3 regions of the Paraburkholderia sp. BGA-UO-ETr-F21 genome follow, and region 3 is predicted to be linked to each of the others. Evidence: riboswitches for the same ligand, from Rfam matches in the RefSeq annotation. Region 3 holds a riboswitch; each other region holds the start of a gene.
The links. A riboswitch is a leader RNA that binds a small molecule or an ion and turns the genes downstream of it on or off. The one in region 3 is predicted to bind cobalamin.
Positions count from the first base shown of each region.

Region 1 (5,660 bases), on a different contig from region 3:
CGCTTCTGAACCTGAACTGCCCATAACAACACGATGCTCATTCACCCGAATTTCGACCCCATTGCCATTCATCTGGGGCCGCTCGCCGTGCGCTGGTATGGACTGATGTACCTCGTCGCGTTTGTCGCGGCGATCGTCGTCGGCCGGCTGCGGCTGCGTTTGCCGTATGTCGCCGCGCAAGGCTGGACCGCCAAAGATATCGACGACATGCTGTTTTACGGCGTGCTCGGCACGATCTTGGGCGGCCGGCTCGGCTATGTGCTGTTCTACAAGGCGAGCTTTTATTTCGCGCATCCGCTCGACATCTTCAAGGTGTGGGAAGGGGGCATGTCGTTTCACGGCGGCTTTCTCGGCGTGACGCTCGCCATGGTGCTGTTCGCGTATCAACGCAAGCGCTCGTGGCTGCAGGTCACCGACTTCGTCGCGCCGATGGTGCCCACGGGCCTCGCCGCGGGGCGTCTGGGCAACTTCATCAACGGCGAGTTGTGGGGCCGCGTGACCGATCCGAGCGCGCCGTGGGCCATGCTGTTTCCGGGCGCAGCGCCTGACGACGCCGCGTGGCTCACCGCGCATCCGCAACTGGCCGCGCAATGGCATCTGAACGAAGTGTTCGCGCAATATCACATGCTGCCGCGCCATCCGTCGGAGCTGTATGAGATCGCGCTGGAAGGCGTTGCGCTGTTCTTCGTGCTGTTCTTCTTCTCCCGCAAACCGAAGCCGATGGGCGCGATTTCCGCCGTGTTTCTGATCGGCTACGGCCTCGCGCGCTTCACGGTCGAATTCGCGCGTGAGCCGGACGACTTCCTCGGTCTGCTGGCCATGGGGCTTTCCATGGGCCAATGGTTGTCGCTGCCGATGATCCTCGTCGGTATCGGCGTGCTGGTGTGGTCTTATCGACGCGCGCGCCGTGAACCGGCGCAAGCGGTCAGCGCGAGCTGATCTGGTTGGCTACGGTTTATCGTAGCGAGCGACTAAATGAAAAAAGCCACGGCGTGCCGTGGCTTTTTCTTTGGCTGTCGCGAAGCAGCCCTTCTAGCATGAGTGAACGGCGTTACTTCATCTGCACCGAACCCGACACGTTCACCGTCACGGTCGACGTGCCGCCTTCAATCGGCACCGGTGCCGAAGCCTTTGCGTCGGCGCCCATGGCGCGCGCGCTCATCATCATCACGGGACGCGGCATCACGCCGTTGTGGCCGACGTTGACTTCGCGAATCGAATAGCCGCTATAGCCGAACGCCTGCGCGGACGATGCGGCCTGCTCGCGGAACGACTTGATCGCTTCGCCAGTGAGCTTCTGCTCGGCCGCGCGTTGTGCTTCAGGCGAGAGCGAGAATTGCACGTTGCCGACCTGCATGATCGACGCCATTTGACCCGCGAGCTTCGACGCCGCGGCGAAGTCGTGCGATTCGAGCACGATCTCCGTGCGGCCGCGCCACGCGGAAATGCGCCCGTCACGATCCGTTGTCGGATAGATCGAGAACGAGCCCGTGCGGGCGGTCACGCCGCTCACACCCTTGGCCTTTTGCAGCGCCGAATCGGCGCGCTGATTCAGCGTTGACGTGAGCGCCGACGGATCGCTCGCTTCCTGCTCGTAGAACAGCGTGATATCGACAACGTCTTGCGGTACTTCCGCGCTAGCCTGCGCGTTCAGCGACAGCACACCTGCCGGCTGATACTGCATCATGCCTTGCGCGCGGGCCATGGCCGGCGTCAGGGCGAGCGCGGCAGGCGCGGCGCATACGAGAGCGAAAGCGAGTGCACGTGCGGTGTTTTTCGTCATTATTGGACTCCTTGCTTGAACAGGGGTTGTGCACGATCGGAGCAAGCGCCGCGCAGTGGCACGGCGTTTGCGAGTCCGTTAGGCGGTTGTAACCTGAGCTTGGTTCCCCGGTTTGACGTTGCTTTAACGTTTGCGCCTGCGTGAATACGTGGCGCGCATCAACTATCACGCGAGTTGTCACGCAACCTCAGGCGAGCCGCCTGGTGATGAAGCGCCATTCGGCTTCGGTCACCGGCGTGATCGACAGGCGGTTGCCTTTGGCGAGCACGCGCATGTCCTTGAGTTCGTCATGCTCGCGCAGCGTGGCTAGCGGAATCAGCGGGATCTTCTTCTTGAACACCACGTCGACGAGCACCCAGCGCGGCGTTTCCTGCGAAGACTTCGCGTCGTAGTACGGACTCTTCTTGTCGAACTGCGTGGGGTCCGGATACGCGGTGGACGATACCTCCGCAATGCCCGCAATGCCGGGCTCGGGACAACTCGAGTGATAGAACAGTACGCCGTCGCCGACCTGCATCTGGTCGCGCATGAAATTGCGCGCCTGATAGTTGCGCACGCCGGTCCACGGCAACGTGCGATGCGGTGCGTTGGCGAGATGATCGATGCTTGCTTCGTCCGGTTCGGACTTCATTAGCCAGTAGCGCATGAATCGAATTGAACGTAGTTGAACGTTAAGGGTTTGAAGATGCGGAAGAAATCGGCGTACAAGAAGCAGCGCGCAAAAACAGCGCGCAAAACTAGCACCCAAAGAAAAACGGCACCGAACCGAAGTCCGATGCCGTTCTAAATAAGGTCCCCGCCTTAGCCGCTAGGCCGGCATCCTGAACCGGGGGTTCAGAATTGGTCGCAGTTAGCAACACTTCGGGTACATCAGACAGAGTGACGCGCACACCCGTGCTACAAATTTCCGCAACCGTGCACATGGCATTGGTTCAAGGAATATATGACCTTGGCGAACCAGGCAGGGAAGCTAAACCGATAAAGCTAAATCACGAAAACGACCGATTGAACTCAAACGTTTGCAGAATCTTGGACGCCTTGTCCTCACACACTCCGTTTGAATCCGCCGCCGATCTCAGGACCGGCCGCACGATAACACACGTTACTTACTGCATGCTGTACTGCTGAATCACAGTACCTAGTTGTTCGTTCATTTGATGCATTGTACGCCGGATTTCCTCAGCGGGAAATGCTTCTCCGTGTCTCACGCTCGATTGCAGCCGAAGCAGTTCCGATGCCAGCGACAGCGCAGCCATGACAGCAATGCGATCCGTGCCGCGCACGTTGCTGTTGTTACGGATCTTCGACATTTCGGCGTCGACGCGTGCGACCGCTTCAAGCAGCGCGCCTTCCGTTTCCGGCGAGCAGGCGAGGCGATAGGGCACGCCGAGAATCGATACTTCGATCTGCTTGGTGGTCATGCATTTTCTCCGTGGCGGGTCTCGTCGCTCTGCGCTTCGACTTCGTGCGGGGCGGGCTCGAGCAGATCGAGCTGGCTGTCGGGCTCGCTGTTTGCGCGGGCACGCGGCAGCTTTTCGAGGATCGCATTCAGGCGCACCTGGGCGTCGTCGATCTTTGCCGACAGCGCGTCGCGTTCCGCCTGCAGCGCATTGCGTTCCTCGCGCAGCATTGCAAGTTCCGTGCGCGTGGCTTCGACGTCGGCGCGCGATTGGGCGAGCTGCTCTTCGAGCGCGAGTCGCGCTTCATTGTGGCGTTGGCTGATCGCGATCAGCTTGCCGATATTCTGTGAAAGTGTTTCGAGTTCGGTGAGCATGTGCTGCGTCCTCTAAAGACATCGCATTTTAGCGCGGAATGTCGCAGGTTCCGACAATTGTCTCGTTTCGAGACGTAACAACATTGCTTTGTGCAGGCTTTTATCGACCATATGATGAAAAAGTACTCGTGCGTCGGACAATAGCCTGCACTTAACAGAACGGTAGTCTGCGGTCCCACTCATTCTTGACGGACCCCGAGGCCGCTCCTAAACTGGCCGCACTCTGGTGCCCGCGTGCGCTTTTCAACGGCGCGCGCAGTTAAACGGGAAGCAGGGGGCGCGGTTCGCCAGAACGCGCCAACCTGCGCTGCCCCCGCAACGGTAAGCGACCGCATTCGTCATGCAAGTCGATCCTGATCGCGTGTTGGAAGTTCAACTCGCGAGTGTGCCACTGCGCGTCACGCGTGGGAAGGCGGGATCGATATGTCGTCAGCCCGGATACCGGCCAGAGGGAGAGGCACGTCACGCGCGAAAATGTTAAATACGCGGGCGCCTCGTTACGCATCGGCCTGCGGGGAAGCAGGCCGCGCACGCTACCCACAGGACTTTCACCCCATGCTGTCCCCCATCGCTCGTGCGGCGCTGCTTGCCTTCGCGGGCCTGCCGATCGTTGCGCACGCGCAAGCTGCCCCTTCATCTTCTGCGTCGGCGGTGGATGCGTCGCCTGCAGTGTTGTCGCCCATCGTGGTGACCGCCGAGCGCGGGCCGCAGGCACTCGCCGATGCGATCCCGCAGACCGCGCTGTTCGACCAGCAGGATCTCGCCGACACCACCGCGACCGATTTGCCTGGCCTGCTGCAACTCGCGCCAGGCGCGCAAATCTCGCGTACAGGTGGCCCCGGTTCGACGACGAGCCTCTTCCTGCGCGGAGCCTCGTCGACGCAATCGCTGCTGCTGATCGACGGCGTGCGCGTCGATTCGGTGAGCCTGGGTTCCGCGCAACTCGCGCAGATTCCGCTCGACCAGGTCGATCACGTCGAGGTGGTGAACGGCAACGTGTCGGCGTTGTACGGTTCCGGCGCGATCGGCGGCGTGGTGCAGGTGTTCACGAAAGATGGCGGCGACCATCCGCCGCGTTTCAATTTTTCGCTCGGCTACGGCAGCTATCACACGCAGACGCAGCAGGCGGGCGTGAACGGCGCATTGGATAAAGACGGCAAGACGACCTTCAGCATTTCGCTCGCGCGCTCGAAGGACGACGGCTTTTCATCGCTCAATCCGCGTGAGGCGCCCGGCGCCAATCCGAATGCGAACGGCTATCTGAACGAGAGCATCTCGGCCTCGTTGCGCCACAAGTTCAACGACAAATGGGATGCCGGCGCGAGCTACTTCCAGTCGAACGGCAACAACAGCTACGACAACGCGTACGGACTGCCGACCGATCTGAACAACCTGTATAGCAAAGTGCGCCAGGTCTCGGTGTTCGCGAACGGCAAGCTGACCGACTGGTGGACGACTCACTTCATCGTCTCCGAAGGCGACGACCGCAGCGTGTCGAACACCAACGGCGTCTATAACGGCCGCTTCGATACCGACAATCGCCAGTACACGTGGCAGAACGATTTCGCGCTGGCCGCGCAGCAGAAGCTGCAGGTCGGCTACGAGCATCTCGACCAGAGCCTCGACTCGGATACGTTTGCGGCGCCCGACCGGCATGTGGATTCGGGTTTTGTCGGCTATACGGGGCGCTTTGGGCGCAACCAGATTCAGGCCAACGTGCGGCGCGACCAGTATTCCGATTTCGGCGGAGCGAACAGTTACTATCTTGGCTACGGCTTCGACATCACCAGCCATTGGAAGGTGAGTGCAAGCTACTCGGATTCGTTTCGCGCGCCGAGTTTCGACGATCTGTACTATCCGCTCAGCGGCAATCCGTCGATTCAGCCGGAGCGCAGTCATTCGATCGAAGCCGCGCTGCAGTACGCATCGAATGCGCTCGGTGTGATGCGCCTCACCGCATTCCAGACGCGCTATTCGAATCTGATTGACTACGAGCAGGTAACGCCCGGCATCTATCTGGCCGAGAACGTCGGCCATGCGAAAGTGCAGGGACTCGAAGGATCGTGGAGCGGGCATGTCGGCAAGACGGACGTGCGCGCCTCG
Region 1 is NZ_JCAQOY010000017.1:106,798-112,457, forward strand. Features, by position in the region: gene lgt (prolipoprotein diacylglyceryl transferase) at 34-939, shown strand; gene AC57B1_RS12925 (SIMPL domain-containing protein) at 1,052-1,783, opposite strand; gene AC57B1_RS12930 (EVE domain-containing protein) at 1,971-2,429, opposite strand; RNA gene ssrS (6S RNA) at 2,573-2,754, opposite strand; gene AC57B1_RS12940 (cell division protein ZapA) at 2,890-3,204, opposite strand; gene AC57B1_RS12945 (ATPase) at 3,201-3,557, opposite strand; cobalamin riboswitch at 3,765-4,021, shown strand; gene AC57B1_RS12950 (TonB-dependent receptor domain-containing protein) at 4,113-5,660, shown strand, end outside.
Region 1: another riboswitch for cobalamin. It lies ahead of AC57B1_RS12950 (TonB-dependent receptor domain-containing protein); the one in region 3 lies ahead of cobA (uroporphyrinogen-III C-methyltransferase).

Region 2 (5,660 bases), on a different contig from region 3:
CCGCGTGCCTAAGGCGCTTTTCGATGATCGCCCAGGGCTTCAGGTTGTCGGACAGCGACAGCATGCAGAAGTCGTGGCCCAACGGCGCACCGGCTTGCGCCGCCGTTGCCATCGCCGCCGATACGCCCGGCACGATCGATAGCTCGACCGCCGCCCAGTCGGTGTTCTGCGAGGCCTCCAACACTTCTAGCACCGCCGCGGCCATCGCGAATACGCCGGGGTCGCCCGAGGACACCATCACCACTGCGCGTCCGTCGCTCGCCAACTCGAAGGCATGTCGCGCGCGCTGCAGTTCCTCGCGGTTGTCCGTGCCATGCACGCGTTGGTCGGCGCGCAACGGGCCGGCCATTTTCACGTAGGTGTCGTAGCCGAGGATATCGGTGGCTTCATTGAGCGCCGTGCGCGCGGCGGGCACCATCAGGTCGGCGCTGCCAGGGCCGAGGCCGATTACGGTCAGGCGGCCGCGCGCGCGGCCGATCGTGTCCGGATCGATGGCGAGCGGCGCCAACGCAAGCGCCACGCCCGCCGTCGAGTCGTTGTGCAGCGTTTCGTAGGGAATGCGCAGCGCGGCATGCAGCAGGTTGCCCGGCGGTTCGCCATCTTCGGGACGCGTCAGCGCGAAGCGCAACGGCACATTCAGGTTCGCCGCGGCCTCGGCCAGCGCCGGATCGCCCATGCGCTCGGACGAGGCTAGTAACGTCGCAAGGGACAGCGGCGCGAGACCGTGCGTATCGAGTGCCTCCTGCACGCGGGCCACAATCCCGGCACTGGCAGTTGGCACCGCACCCGCGCCCATGACCGCCGCGACCACACTTCGCGGATGAATCACCAACTCATCCTCGCGCCCGTCCCACGCACGCGGCGTCACGCGAATCGCGAGGCGCGCCGAGTCGGAGCGGGGCAGTTGCGCGTCATCGAGCCACGGCGCTTCGCCTTCGATACGCGTGCTTGCACCAGCCAGCAGATCCGACACGAAGCGTTTGCCTTGCCCGACGTCGGCGAGCGTATAACCATCAGGCGGATTGAGCACGCAGGTGCCAAAACGCAACTCGCCGCTCGTCGTGATGGCAGGCGGCACGGCCAACATCGCGGCCATCTCGCGCGCCATCACGTTGACGCCGGCGAGACCGCCGAGCAGCGGGACGACCGCGCTGCCGTCTTCGGCAACGGCCAGCACCGGCGGCTCGACGCCCTTGTTCGCCAACAACGGCGCGACGCAGCGAATCACGATACCCGCCGCGCACAACGCGACGATCGGCGTGCCGCGCGCATACAATTCCCGCAAATGCGCGCCGAGTTCGCTGTAAGCCACGTCCGCCTCGACGCGTCCGCGCAAGCCGTGCACCCGGCTATCCGCATACAGCGCCTGAATGCGTCGCGCTGTCGCCAACGCGCCTGCGCCGAGAATCACGATCGCGGGCGCGTTCATCCTTGCCATTTTTCCCCCGGCACCACGAGCAGCGAAAAATACGGCGACGCCATCGGATCCACGTCGGCGAGCGCAACGATGCGTTGATTGCCCATCGTCGCGCGTTCGACGTAGAGCGCGCGGTCCGCGAGGCCGAGTTCGCCCAGCACGCGCCGCACCTTGTCGAAGTTGCGGCCGAGTTTCATCACGACGGCGGCGTCGGCATCGGCCAGACGCCGGCGCAATTCGTCTTCGGGCAGCACGCCCGAGAGCACCGACAAACTCTGATTGCGGTACACGAGCGGCGAACCGAGCACCGCCGCGCCGCCGAGCATCGAGCACACGCCGGGCACGACTTCGCTCTCGTAGCGCGCCGCGAGCCGGTCGTGCAAATACATGTACGAGCCGTAGAAGAACGGATCGCCTTCGCAGATCACGGCGACGTCACGACCCGCGTCGAGATGCGCGGCGACGATTTCGGCGGCGGTGTCGTAGAAATCGGCAATGATTGCTTCGTAGGAAAGCGGCGGTTCGAGCGCTTCCGTGGTGACGGGATAAACCAGCGGCAGATGCTGCTGCGCGTCGTGTAAATGCGCTTCGATAATGCTGAACGCGTTGCCTTTCTTCCCCTTCGCGACGAAGTACGCGACCACCGGCGCCGCCTTCAGCAAACGCAGTGCTTTCAGCGTGATGAGTTCCGGGTCGCCGGGGCCGACGCCAAGTCCGAACAAACGTCCTTGCACGGTCATTTATTCGACCTCCGTTGCCAGCGCGTTCACGGCGGCCGCCGCCATGGCGCTGCCGCCGCGACGGCCGTGCACGACCACATAGGGCACACCGCGGCTGTTTTCCGCGAGCATGGCTTTCGATTCGGCCGCGCCGACAAAGCCCACCGGGAAGCCGAGGATCAGGGCAGGCCGGGGCGCGCCCGCGTCGAGCATATCGAGCAGATGAAACAGCGCGGTCGGCGCATTGCCGATCACGACGACGCTACCCGCCAGATGCGGCCGCCACAATTCGAGCGCGGCCGCGGAGCGCGTATTGCCGAGTTCGCGTGCGAGCGACGGCACGTCCGAGTGCGTGAGCGTGCAGATGACTTCGTTGTTCGCCGGCAACCGCGCGCGCGTGATGCCTTGCGCGACCATGCCGGCATCGCACAGGATCGGCGCGCCTTGCGCGAGCGCCGCACGGCCCGCCGTGCCCGCGCCTGCGGAAAACTCCAGATCGTCGATCACATCGACCATGCCGCACGCGTGGATCACACGCACCGCGAGTTTTTCGAGGTCGGCGGGAATGCGCGACAAGTCGGCCTCCGCGCGGATCGTCGCGAAGGATTGGCGATAGATCTCCTGACCGTCGCGAATGTAATCAAGCATCGGTGTTACTCCGGGCCAGGCGTTCGAACATGTCGGCGGCCTGGTCGATCGTCAGTTGGCGCGCGACGCACTGGCCGAAACCGGGCCGTCCGTCGCGTCGATAAAGGTCGTAGAGGCCGGGCGCCGCCGCTAGCAGGGTATATGGCGCGCAATGCGCGGCGGCGCACGAGCGGGAACAGCCGCTCAGATGCACGTCGACGCCGTCAGGCAGGCGGGCGGCGAGGCGCAGCGCGTCGGCCTTGGTGTCGGCGAGGCTCTTCGCACAGCCGCTCGATCCGGCGCAGGCAATCAGGCGCGTGATGGCTTGCGCGGGATCGGTGGCGAGGCCGAGCGTGGTCAAGCCGGATAGCACAGCGGGAACCGCGTGCGTTGCGATGTCGGGCAGCAGCACGCTTTGCCAGGGTGTGAAACGCAGTGTGCCGTTACCGTGCTGCTGGGACAGCGCGGCGAGGGCGCGCAGGGTGCCGGCGTCGAGGCGTCCGAGCGTTGGCTGGCCGCCTACGTGCGAGGCTCCGGGCCCCCGTTGAGGGTGGACGCCGAGGCGCAGGCTCGCATCGGCGGGCGCGGCTCGACGCCAGTGGGCCAGCGACGCGTCTCGCGTCAGCGGAAAATGGACGTACCGTTGAGCGTGATGCAAGAGCGCGTCGGCGCAATGGCCGGCTAGCAGGTGACGCATGCGCGTGGCGTCGGCGGGGGCGAGCTCGAGGAAGGTGAGCAGCAGCGCGCGCACCAGAGCGGGGACCTGTGAAGGCAGAACCGCGGCCAGTGCAGCCGTGCTGTGCGCACCGGGTTTTGCAGCAAGATCCGGCGAACCGGTATCGTCGTGCTGCGTTGGCGAGCCCGCGCACGCACTCGCGGGCGGACAACCCGCCAGCCCGAATACGAATCGCACGCCGTCAGACTCCTGCGACGCCGCCAGCCAGACATCGTGCGGATGATCCACTCTCGCGAGCCGTTCACCGCCGTCCAGCAGCAGCGCGAATTTCGGCGACAGCGCCGCGAAACGGGTTTCGCTTTGCAGCATCGAAAGCAAATCGGCGCACAGCGGGCGCGTGTCGAACAGGGCTGACGGATCGCGTCCGGCAGCGGGGCTGATCATCACGTTGCGCACGTCGTCGGCGGCGATTGCCGCTGCTGTGTCCGGTGCCTTCGCCGCGCCGCTCGACGGCCTCGGCCCGAGCCCGGCAGCCACGAGCGCCGCAATCAACGCCGCTTCGTCACCCGGCTTGACCCCACGCACCTGCAGATTTGCCCGATTGGTCAGCTCGATTGCCCCGGCAGCGTGACGTGCGCAGGCATCCGCGAGCGCGCGCGCCTGCGCCGCGCTCAACTCGCCGCCAGGCAGTTTGATGCGGCAAAGCCCGCCGTCGCGGGCGGCCACGATGCGCAGCAGCCCCGGACACGCCGAGGGCCGCGGCGTCGCGGCCGCGTCGGAGACAATGGTGGAAGGCGAAGCATGATTCAAGACGGACACCGGTTTAGCGTCGCGCGACGGCCCGAGCATGCCGTGAAGCGGCATGGCTGCGGCATCGGTACACCCCGCCCGATGTTGGCTGGCACGAACAGTCTCGCCGGCAGGTCTCCTGGCTGGCAGGTCATGGGCCGCCGCTGCCTTCCCGGTAGAGCCAGTGGCGTGGAGCGCAGGCGGACTCGCTGCATACAGTTGCGGGGGCAGCCACAGTGGCACTGTGTTCCCTCTTCGGCCCCGAAGGGCACCGGCGGCTGTATTATGCCTTTTTTCGAACAGCACAACGAGGCTGGGCGCTTTGATCGGCGCGGTACAGCGGACTATTTGAAGACACAGAATGAGGATGGGTGCATGCCGGCGTGGCTGACGGTGGTGGGCATAGGCGACGACGGTTTCGCCGGTTTGGGAAGGCCCGCGCGGCGTGCTTTGCTGGAAGCGTCGGTGGTCTACGGCGGCGAACGTCATCTGGCGATGCTGCCCGCGCGGCTCGCCGCGCGCCGTGCCGCGTGGCCGCGTCCGTTCGATCTCGCGCCTTTGCTGGCTGAGCGTGGCGGCGCAGTGTGCGTGCTGGCGAGCGGCGATCCGATGCTGTTCGGCGTGGGCGCGACGCTCGCGCGACAGTTGCCGGCAGGAGAGTTGCGCGTGCTGCCCGCGCCGTCATCGTTGTCGCTGGCCGCTGCGCGCCTCGGCTGGCCGTTGCAGGACGTCGCGACGGTGTCGCTGGTGGGCCGGCCGTTGGCGACGTTGAACGCGCATCTGCACGACGGCGCGCGCGTGTTCGTGCTGAGCGCGGACGGTCGCACGCCCGCCGCGCTCGCGGAGTTGCTCAACGCGCGCGGTTTCGGTGCGACCCGTATGAGCGTGCTGGAACACCTGGGCGGCGAGTTGGAGCGGCGCATCGACGGCCGTGCGGATCAATGGCCGGCGGGTGAGGTGGCCGCGCTGAATCTGATCGCACTCGACTGCCGTGCCACCGAGGGCGCGCCGCGTTTGCCGCTGACCTGCGGTTTGCCCGACGACGCCTTTCGCCACGACGGCCAGTTGACCAAACGCGATGTGCGCGCGATCACGCTCGCGCGTCTCGCGCCGGCGCCGGGCGAATTGCTGTGGGACGTGGGCGCGGGCAGCGGCTCGATCGGCATTGAATGGATGCGCGCGCATCCGACGTGCCGGGCGATCGCAATTGAAGGGCATGCGGAGCGTCAGCGCTTCATCGAACATAATCGCGATGCGTTGGGCGTGCCAACCCTGCAACTCGTCGCGGGCCGCGCGCCTGCCGCGTTGCAAGGGCTGCCGGGGCCGGATGCCGTGTTCATCGGCGGCGGTGCGACGGTGCCGGGTGTGCTCGAAGCGTGCTGGGTCAGTCTGCGTGAGGGCGGCCGGCTGGTCGCCAACGCGGTCACGTTGC
Region 2 is NZ_JCAQOY010000036.1:103,335-108,994, reverse strand. Features, by position in the region: gene cobJ (precorrin-3B C(17)-methyltransferase) at 1-1,429, opposite strand, end outside; gene AC57B1_RS21605 (precorrin-2 C(20)-methyltransferase) at 1,426-2,157, opposite strand; gene AC57B1_RS21600 (precorrin-8X methylmutase) at 2,158-2,784, opposite strand; gene cobG (precorrin-3B synthase) at 2,777-4,288, opposite strand; cobalamin riboswitch at 4,341-4,519, opposite strand; gene cbiE (precorrin-6y C5,15-methyltransferase (decarboxylating) subunit CbiE) at 4,604-5,660, shown strand, end outside.
Region 2: another riboswitch for cobalamin. It lies ahead of cobG (precorrin-3B synthase); the one in region 3 lies ahead of cobA (uroporphyrinogen-III C-methyltransferase).

Region 3 (5,660 bases):
CCGCGCTGGCCGCGGCGAGTCTGACCGGTTGCACCGGCCTGAGCGCCGACGTGCATACCGCCGCCACCTCGAACGCCGCCGCCGCGCTGCAAGGCGAGCGGACCTATGCGATCACGCGCATGCCGTCGCAAGAGGCCGGCGCGGATCATCCGCGCTTCGAAAGCTTGCTGGCGGATGAACTGGCAAAGCAGGGCTTCGTTGAAACGGCGGATCGGTCCGCGCGTTATCTGCTCTCGATTGCTTACGACACGCGGCCGGCGACGATCGGCGTCAGTGAAAAAGGCTGCGCGCCGGGCGCCTGCGAACGAGCGCCCGATGCACCGTTCTCGCTGTTCGGCGGCCCTGTCTATCGGCACGCGCTGACGCTGCGGTTTTTCGAGCGCGCGAGCGGGCGGGAGGTCTATAAAGTCAGCGCGTCGAGCAGCGATCGCGATGCGGATCCGCTGCATGCCATGCCGGCGCTCGTCAAAAGCGCGCTGGCCAGGTTCCCCTTCGACGCGCCGCGCGACTGGCGCGTGAAACTGCGTGCTGACGAGACCAGCGGCGTGCCGACGGTGATGTCGGTGAAGCCGCTGCAACCGTAGTGCGCCACGATCACTCCGGCGCGTCGCGGTCTTGCGGCCAGCGGTTTTCGAAGACACAGTCGGCGAGCGGCAGGCGGCTCGCCCAGCGTTCGGTTTCCAGCATCGGCTCGTTGTAGAACTCGTCGACGTGACCCAGGCACAGAATCGCCACGGGCCGCGCGCCCTCCGGCATGTGCAGTAGCTGGCGAACCGCGTCGACATCGAACAGCGACACCCAGCCCATTCCCAGACCTTCCGCGCGGGCCGCGAGCCACATGTTCTGGATCGCACACGCCACCGACGCGAGGTCCATTTCCGGCAAGGTGCGGCGGCCGAAGATATGGCGCTCGCGCCCGTCCATCAGCGCCATCACCAGTAGTTCGCCGCAATCCAGCATGCCTTCCACTTTCAGCTTCATGAAGGCTTCGCGGCGTTGGCCGAGCGCGTCGGCGGTGGCGAGGCGTTCGGTTTCCACCGTGTCATGCAAGGCCGTGCGCAGCGCCGGATCGGTGATTCGCGCGATCCGCCACGGCTGCATGAAGCCGACGCTCGGCGCGTGATGCGCCGCGTCGAGCAGGCGCTGCAGCACGGCGGGGTCGACCGGATCGCGCACGAAATGGCGCATGTCGCGGCGTTCGTAAATGGCGCGGTAGACAGCGTCGCGCTCGAAATCGTCAAAAGGCTTCGCCATGGAACAGGGCGGCCGTGAAGGCCGGGTTGGAGGGCCAATAAGCGTGCATGTAGCTCGCCACGATCGAACCTGTGCGGTAGACGGCCTCACCGGGCGCGTCGCCTTGCGGCCGGATGGCCGAACGCAGAGGCGTGAGCGAGGTGTCGAGCTTCGAGTAGTGAAACGTGTGGCCGGTCATCGGCCCGTGCAGGCTGTCGATCCGTTGCATGCCGAGCGCGGTGAAGCGCGTTTGCATCGTGGCGTGGCCTGGCAGCAGGCCGAGCATCGGCGTGCTGACGCCTTGCGTGTCGGTGAGGCGGTCAAGCAGATAGAGCATGCCGCCGCATTCGGCAACGAGCGGCTTGCCCGCGGCCGCGTGCGCGCGAATGCTCGCGGCGCTGCGCGTGTTGGCCGCCAGCGTTGCCGCGTGCAGTTCCGGGTAGCCGCCGGGCAGGTACAGCGCGTCCGCGTGTTCGGGCAGTGGCTGGTCGGCGAGCGGCGAGAAGTAGTCGATCCGCGCGCCGAGCGCTTCCAGCAGCGCGACGTTGGCCGGATAGATGAACGAGAATGCGGCGTCGCGCGCGATGGCAATCGCCTTGCCCTCCAGCAGACGTGGCAGCACGTGCGGCACGGGCGCGCCGAACTCGACCGGCGGCGGCAGTTCGCACAGCGCGGTGCGGCCGAGCGTATCGGCGGCGAGATCCAGGCGCGCGTTGAGATCGTCGATTTCGTCCGCCTGGTGCAAGCCGAGATGACGGTCGGGTAAGGCGATTTCATCGCTGGCGGCAATATGCCCGCACCAGCGCAGGCCCGGCGGCAAGGCTTCTTCGAGCATCTGCGCGTGCCGCTCGGAGCCGACGCGATTGGCGAGCACGCCGTAAAACGGTACTTGCGGCCGGAATTGCGCAAGACCGAAGGCGACCGCGCCGAAGGTCTGCGCCATTGCCTTCGCCGAAATCACCGCGAGCACGGGCACGCCGAACGTGGTGGCGAGATCGGCGCTGCTCGGCGTGCCGTCGAACAAACCCATCACGCCTTCGATCAGGATCAGGTCGGCTTCGGCGGCCGCTTGCGCGAGCAGGCTGCGGCAGGCGGCTTCGCCCACCATCCACAGATCGAGCGAGAGGACGGGCGCGCCGCTTGCGCGCGCCAGAATCATCGGATCGAGAAAATCCGGTCCGGTCTTGAAGACGCGCACGCGTCGCCCTAGCCGCCGATGGTAGCGCGCCAGACCCGCGGTGATCGTGGTCTTGCCTTGACCCGACGCGGGCGCGCTGATGAAGAGGGCGGGGCATGCGCTGGAGGACGTCTCTTTTGAAGACGCGCCGGCCGAGGTGCCCTCGGGGGACGCGGACATCGCTCAGAACTCCACGCCGCGCTGCGCTTTCACACCCTGCTCGCGATACGGATGCTTGACGATGCGCATTTCGGTGACGAGGTCGGCGGCTTCGATCAACGCGTCCGGCGCGTGGCGGCCGGTCACCACCACGTGCAGCATCGGCGCGCGCGCGTTCAGCACCGCGAGCACTTCGTCGAGCGGCAAGTATTCGTACTTGAGCACCGTGTTCAGCTCGTCGAGGATCACCATCTGATACTCGCCGCTTTCGATCATGCGGCGCGCTTCGTCCCAGCCCTTGCGCGCGGTCGCGATATCGGCGTCGCGGTTCTGCGTGTTCCAGGTGTAGCCGTCGCCCATCGTGACGAAATCGCAGTTCGCGATCGCGCCGAGAAAGTCGCGCTCCGACGTGTGCAGCGCGCCCTTGATGAACTGCACGACGCCAAGGCGCATGCCGTGGCCCAACACCCGCACGGCCATGCCGAACGCGGCGGTGGTTTTGCCCTTGCCGGTGCCGGTGTTGACGATCAGCAGGCCTTTTTCGACGGTGGCGTTGGCCTGTTTCTTCTCGTGGCCTTCGCGTCGGCGCTCGGTCATGCGTTGATGCGATTCGGGATCGGTCTTCATGGCAGGTTCTGTTCCTGAGTGTCGTTGTTTGGGTGTTCGCGTTGGGCTTAGGCCGTGGTCGAGGCGATCGCCACGGTGACGCCGGCATGGAAGGTCTTGCGCACGAGGAGCCGTGCTCGAGGCGCTGCGGACGTGGTGGATTCACCGAGTCCGTCCGTCGCGGCAAGCAGCGCGCACGGCTCGCACACGCCATCCACGCCGAGGTGCTCACGCGCTGCCGCCGAAGGCTCCGCCACGGGCATCGCAGCGATCCGTTCACGGCTGAAGAATGTCAGCCGCAGCACATGACGCGCGCAGAATTCGAGCAGGCCGGCTTCGTGGGCTTTGGTATCGATGGACGCTACGGTGCCGATTTCATCGAACGCATGCGCGCCGAGCGCGGCGCGCACCGCCGCGTCGATCTGTTCGGCCGAGCTGTGCGCACGGCAACCAATGCCCACGCTCAGCGTCTTCATTGTGTAGCCGCGCCGTCTGCGCAAGGCGCTTCGTCATCGGCCCGCGCCGCTGCGCGCGCCAGCGCGAGCGACGCCACACCGCCGATCACCACGATCGCCGGCGAGCCGAGTCCGGCACGCGCGACGGTGTCGGCGAACTCGCCGAGCCGCGCGAGCGCATGGCGTTGCTCCGGACGGGTGGCCGATTCGATCGCCGCGCATGGCGTGTCGGCGCTCATGCCGGCCGCGAGCAACGCGTCGACGATATCGTGCAGCCGCCGCATGCCCATATAGATCACGAGGGTCATGCGCGTGGCGACGAGCGCGGCCCAGTCGGGTTCGCCGCTGCCCGCGCCGTGCCCGGTGACGAATACCACGCCTTGCGCGTGATCGCGGTGCGTGACGGGAATGCCGATGGCCGCGGGTGCGGCGATGCCCGCCGTAATGCCGTTGATGACCTCCACCTCGACGCCCGCCGCATGCAGCGCCTGCTGTTCTTCGCCGCCCCGGCCGAACACGAACGGATCGCCGCCTTTCAGGCGCGCGACGCTGCGCCCGGCCCGCACGTGTTCGAGCAACTGCGCGACGATGCCGGCCTGCGGCGTGGACGGATGGCCGCCGCGTTTGCCGACGTAGACGACCTGCGCGTCGGCGCGCGCGAACTGCAGCACGTCGGGATTCACCAGGTCGTCGACCAGCACAACATCGGCTTGGGCCAATGCGCGGGTCGCCTTGAGGGTCATGAGTTCGACGTCGCCGGGGCCGGCGCCGATCAGCCAGGCGCGGGTCATCGCGACGTGCATGGCGAGCGCCATGTCGTGACGGGCGGAAAGGGGCGAAGCGCGCAGGCGCGCCGGATGACGGACTTTGGGGGCATGCAGTGCTACGGATTCAGGCACGGCGAAACGCGCGGCTCGTCACGGTCCCTTTGGGAACGGATCGACGAACGGATGCGCCACGTCGTGCTTCAGCGCCTTCACATCCGTCCCTCGCGGATTCCGGCGGCCGGCGGCGTGATGTTGCCCTGAGGTTCGCCGCCTCCGCGTCTGGCCGGTATCCGGGCTGGCGGCCTCATGCGCTTTGCCTTCCCGTCCGCATTCGTTGGAATGTCATGGACAGTGGCATCGAAAAAACGCATGCGCGGCGCGAGCTGAAAGACATCGCGCCGCAGGTCGCTTACCGTTGCGGGGACAGCACAGGTTGAGCGCATAAAGCGCGGCCTGTTTCCCGTTTAACTGCACACGCGAATGCATGTGCGGGCACCAAACGCGCGCATACGATAGCACATGGCGTCCCGCCCGATAAGCGCTTGCGGCTTGCGTTTCCTTGACGGCACCGGGCCGCGGGCCTACACTCGCACGCACTTTGGTGCTCGTGTGCGCGCTCGTGCGCATGCAGTTAAACGGGAAACAGGGTGCCCGCCTGCCATGGATCGGGTCAACCTGTGCTGCCCCCGCAACGGTAAGCGAAATGTGATGCTACGGTAAGTTCCTTAGCGCCACGGAGCCGGCTTCGATGTCCACGCGCAAGGCCGCGTCGGCATATCACCACTGGGCGAGAAATCACTCGCCCGGGAAGGGGAAGCGGCGCTTTCGCCAGCCCGGATACCGGCCAGAATACGAAGGGCGAACGCCGCGGGGATGCGGCGGTGCGTTCATGATCTCATTCCCGCTTCCTGTTTTTCTGTTGTCGCGGCAACCCGTCGTTCGTCCCCGTGTTGTGTTGTCGTTCTGGCTCGCTGGGCTTACGCGCCGCTTACCCGGCTACCCGGCCGATGCACGCAGACGCGCAGACAGACACACAAAAACACGCCGGCGTGCACGTGCAACTCCTACGGATGGACCTCACGATGCAAACTCAAATGCGCAAGATCCCCGTCACCATCGTCACGGGCTTTCTCGGCAGCGGCAAGACCACGCTGCTGCGGCACATTCTTCAGCATGCGGGCGGCAAGCGCATCGCGGTGATCGTCAACGAGTTCGGCGAACTCGGTATCGACGGGGAAATTCTCAAGGGTTGCGGAATCGGTT
Region 3 is NZ_JCAQOY010000001.1:78,981-84,640, forward strand. Features, by position in the region: gene AC57B1_RS00335 (DUF4136 domain-containing protein) at 1-584, shown strand, start outside; gene bluB (5,6-dimethylbenzimidazole synthase) at 595-1,254, opposite strand; gene AC57B1_RS00345 (cobyrinic acid a,c-diamide synthase CobB) at 1,238-2,590, opposite strand; gene cobO (cob(I)yrinic acid a,c-diamide adenosyltransferase) at 2,594-3,196, opposite strand; gene AC57B1_RS00355 (cobalamin biosynthesis protein) at 3,244-3,651, opposite strand; gene cobA (uroporphyrinogen-III C-methyltransferase) at 3,648-4,421, opposite strand; cobalamin riboswitch at 4,662-4,912, opposite strand; cobalamin riboswitch at 4,980-5,260, shown strand; gene cobW (cobalamin biosynthesis protein CobW) at 5,480-5,660, shown strand, end outside.